One region of the Viridibacillus sp. FSL E2-0187 genome, then DNA from elsewhere that is predicted to be linked to it. Evidence: riboswitches for the same ligand, from Rfam matches in the RefSeq annotation. Region 1 holds a riboswitch; the other holds the start of a gene.
What was found. Region 1 has a riboswitch for S-adenosylmethionine ahead of MHH85_RS18000 (O-acetylhomoserine aminocarboxypropyltransferase/cysteine synthase family protein). Riboswitches for the same ligand answer to the same signal wherever they lie in the genome.
Positions count from the first base shown of each region.

Region 1 (2,207 bases):
TATTCAGGAAGACCAAATAATTCACTAATTTCTTTTGGATTATTACGCGCTCCACCAATATAACAAATACCATAACCTTGGTCTTCAGCAGCAATTACGAAGTTTTGAGCGAAAAGAGCAACATCTGCTACACCCACAAGTACGTTCTCCGCAGAATCAGCAATAATTTTAACACCATTTTTTTGTCCAGCAACTTGCAGTCGTTTAAAATCTACACAAAATAGAAATGAAGCACCCGCTGTTCCAAATTGGAATTCGTTATTCGAAAGTTCTCCAAGTTTTTTCTTTTTATCTTCATCTGTTACCCAAATGACGCTATAAGCTTGTACGAAATGCGAGCTCGCTGCCATTTGTGCTGTTTCAATTAAATCGACAACTACTTCTTTAGAAATAGGTTCGCCTGTATATTTACGTACAGAAGCGTGACTGCGTAGTAATTCTCTTGCCATTATCCGAAACCCCTTTGCCAAATAATATATATTTACTTTCTATCTTTAGGCTAACATATTTTAAAGTCTACTTAAAATAAATTCATCTATCTAAAAGTTGTATCTATTAAATTTAATGTTCAGAAAAAACAAATAAAAGTATTGACATTAGTTCGATTTATCTTCTATACTTGTCAACAAGATGGAACTGAATCAAATACTCTTATCAAGAGCGGCGGAGGGATAGGCCCTGCGATGCCCAGCAACCGGTGAGTGACGAACTCACAATGGTGCTAATTCCTACAGATTTTTAATCGGATCTGACAGATAAGGGGAGGAAAAATTGCTTATGCAACCCTCTTCTTAGCGAAGGGGGTTTTTATTTTTCCATAAAATCCTCCTCACACCTCCGATTTGCCATCTCAAAAAACATTTAGGGGGAATGAATGATGACAAATTTACGTCCTGAAACTTTATTATTACACGGTGGCCAAGTGGCAGATCCAACAACAGGTGCACGTGCTGTACCAATTTATCGTACAACTGCTTACGCTTTTAATAGTACGGAGCATGCTCAAAAACTATTTGCACTTGAAGAACCCGGTAATATTTATTCTCGTATTATGAACCCAACTGTCGATGTATTCGAAAAACGCGTTGCTTTATTAGAAGGAGGAACAGCAGCAGTAGCATTATCTTCAGGAATGGCTGCTATTTCATTTTCAATTTTAAATATTGCGCGTGCTGGCGATCATATCGTTGCTTCAGGTAGTTTATATGGCGGTACATATAATTTGTTAGCCAATACTTTGCCTCGCTATGGCATTACAACTTCCTTTGTAGATGAAAGGGATCCAGAAAATTTCCGTACAGCGATTCAAGAAAATACAAAAGCGATTTATGTGGAAACAATCGGTAATCCAAGTTTAACTGTAGTGGATATTGAAGCTTTGGCAAATATCGCACATGAAAATGAGATTCCATTAATTGTTGATAATACATTCCCATCACCATATGGTTCAAATCCAATAGAGTTCGGTGCTGACATTGTAGTGCACTCTGCAACAAAATGGATTGGTGGACACGGTACAGTAATCGGTGGTGTCGCTGTCGATGCTGGTAAGTTTGATTGGACACAGGGAAAATTCCCTGACTATACAGAGCCAGACGCATCTTACCATGGTATTCGATACGGTGTTGATGCTGCTAGTGCTGCATTTGCAACTCGTTTACGCGTTCAATTGCTACGTGATTTTGGTCCAACATTAAGTCCTGACAATGCATTCCAGTTAATTCAAGGTCTTGAAACATTACATTTACGTGTACCACGACATAATGAGAATGCACAAAAAGTAGCTGAATACCTACGTAGTCATGAAAATGTTGAGTGGGTTAGCTTCAATGGCTTTGAAGATAGTGCAACACATGAAAATGCAAAAAAATATTTAAAAAATGGCTTCGGCTCAGTATTAACATTTGGTATTAAAGGTGGTCGTGAAGCTGGTCGCCAATTAATTGATAACATTGAGTTATTCTCGCATGTAGCAAATGTGGGTGATGCACGTTCGTTAATTATCCACCCGGCATCTACAACACACCAACAGTTAAGTGCAGAAGAATTAGTTTTAGCGGGTGTATCTGAAGAGCTTGTACGTTTATCAATTGGTTTAGAAGCAATTGAGGATATTATTGAAGCACTAGATAATGCTTTTGCAAAAGTGGCTGAAGCAGTCGTAGCTAAATAAGTATTTATATATAGAAAAGATCAAGACAAGGGAT
Region 1 is NZ_JBBOVG010000001.1:3,717,295-3,719,501, reverse strand. Features, by position in the region: gene nfsA (oxygen-insensitive NADPH nitroreductase) at 1-449, opposite strand, end outside; SAM riboswitch class I at 649-762, shown strand; gene MHH85_RS18000 (O-acetylhomoserine aminocarboxypropyltransferase/cysteine synthase family protein) at 878-2,173, shown strand.

Region 2 (2,207 bases), 140 kb from region 1:
GAGGAATCTCCTTTAACTTTAGAATCAGAAGCCTCGCTAGTAGAGCAACCAGCTAAAATTGCGATTGAAGTAATACCGACTGCTGCAAATTTTAATAGTTTTTTACTGAACATATCTTAAAACCCCTTTTTAAGTTAATTTTTCATTATTAATTCACAATCGAATTCTTTTTCTTTTGTTCTTCAATAGCTGTTAATGCTAATTTTTTTATAGTCATATCATCCATTGGAGGATTGTGTAGACCCGCGCGTACATTGCGGTAATACCTTTGCAATGGATTAGAGTTTTGTAAACTTTTTGCGCCTACTACTCGCATTGCTTTATCAACGATATCAATGGCTGCATTAGTCACTGTATGTTTGGCAACAGCGATTTCATTGCTCAAAGAATCTCTTCGTTTTGGGTCGTCATAAGCTTCAGCTGTTCCATATAAGACAAATCTAGATTGCTGAAGTTTTAATTCAATTTCACCTAATAGATTCTGCACATTTGGTAATGAACTGATCGGTGCATCTAAACTATTTGGTTGATGGTGATTTGCAAAGTGAACGGCATAATCACGAGCTGCTTGTGCTATGCCTAAATAAGTTGCAGGAATATGCAATAACCAGCCGTTGATTTTACCCCCGCTTGGATGATTTGGTAATTCGACTAAATCCGAGTCACTTACTTTAACGTTTTGTAATATTAAGTCGTGACTTGATGTGCCACGCATCGACATTACATCCCACGTTTCTTCAATAGATACTCCTGCTGTATCTTTATGAATTAAAAAGAATCCAACTTGTTGTTTTTCCTCAATCCAAGCAGAAGTTAAAAAATAATCTAAAACAGGGGAAGCTGTTGTGAAAATTTTACGTCCAGTTATAAGCCACTCATTATTTGAGCGAACGGCGTTTGTTCCAGGACGTCCACCGCGAGTAGGGCTTCCAGTACGCGCCTCACTTACAGAACGATTTACAATAGCACCATTTTGTACTTCATTTGCAAAGAAATTAAGCTTGTCATCTGTCCACAATTTCTGCTCATACAATTCTCCAACAACACCTAAAGTCCAGCCCATAGAAAGGGAAGTATTTTCATCGTAACTAGCAAGTGTTTCTTGCAAGAGGACCATATCGTAAACTGAAAATCCTCCGCCACCGAATTCTGTTGGTAAAGTGATTGCTGGATAGCCAATTTCTCGGAGTAGGCTAAAACTCTCTTTTGGAAAAATCGATAATTCATCTACTATTGCAGCGCCCTCAGTGATTTTATCTTTTAGTAACGCTAATTTATCTAACCATTGACGTTGTAGTTCTGTTTTTATAAATATCTCTTTCACAAAAAATCCCCTCATATCCCTCTAAAATTATAATTCTTATAGAATTACTATGCATTAAAGTTATAAAAAATCCCTCATTAATAAAAGAGGGAGCTTAAAAGTTGAGTATGCACCCTTATCTGTCAAGATTTCTCTTGCTGGAAGTAGCACCATTCTGTTATACAGTGGTTGCTGAAGCTTCATCGGACCAGTCCCTTAGCTTCTCAAGATAAGTAATTTTCTAATGTTTCAATTATCTTACTTTTTCTAAAGATGAAAGTCAATATGAAAAACAAAGTATTTTTGTAGGGATTAAAAGTTTTAGAAAAGAACCTAAGATTAGAGATGGAATTTATGGTGAATAAATGAAGTGTTTTAATTATCAATGATCAGCAGAGGGCAAGGAATCAATGCATTTATCGTATTGAAGCTAGCACATACATATAACTTGCAATTGCAACGATTTATACAATAAAGTAAATATTTTCAATATTTTAGTTTTTTGAGGTTTAATGTCTACCGATAGGGGGTAAAAGAACTTAGGTTATAAAATTTGAGGGGGAATACTTATGCTAAAGATAGAGAATTTATCGAAAGTATATAGGGGTGGAAAGAAAGCCGTTGATGATATGAATATTGAAATAGAACGCGGTGAATTTGTCGCCTTTATCGGTACTAGTGGAAGTGGGAAAACGACTGCCATGCGTATGATTAATAGAATGATAGAACCAACCAAAGGCACCATTTATTTAGAAGGGGAAGATTTAGCGAAAAAGAACCCCGTAGCACTTCGTAGGAGTATTGGATATGTTATTCAACAAATCGGTCTTATGCCACATATGACCATTCGTGAAAATATTACGCTTGTACCTAAATTGTTGAAATGGACAAAAGACAAGAAAGA
Region 2 is NZ_JBBOVG010000001.1:3,853,058-3,855,264, reverse strand. Features, by position in the region: gene MHH85_RS18670 (transporter substrate-binding domain-containing protein) at 1-113, opposite strand, end outside; gene MHH85_RS18665 (acyl-CoA dehydrogenase family protein) at 149-1,324, opposite strand; SAM riboswitch class I at 1,437-1,539, opposite strand; gene MHH85_RS18660 (betaine/proline/choline family ABC transporter ATP-binding protein) at 1,873-2,207, shown strand, end outside.
Region 2: linked by a shared signal. The riboswitch ahead of MHH85_RS18665 (acyl-CoA dehydrogenase family protein) and the one ahead of MHH85_RS18000 (O-acetylhomoserine aminocarboxypropyltransferase/cysteine synthase family protein) in region 1 are both predicted to bind S-adenosylmethionine.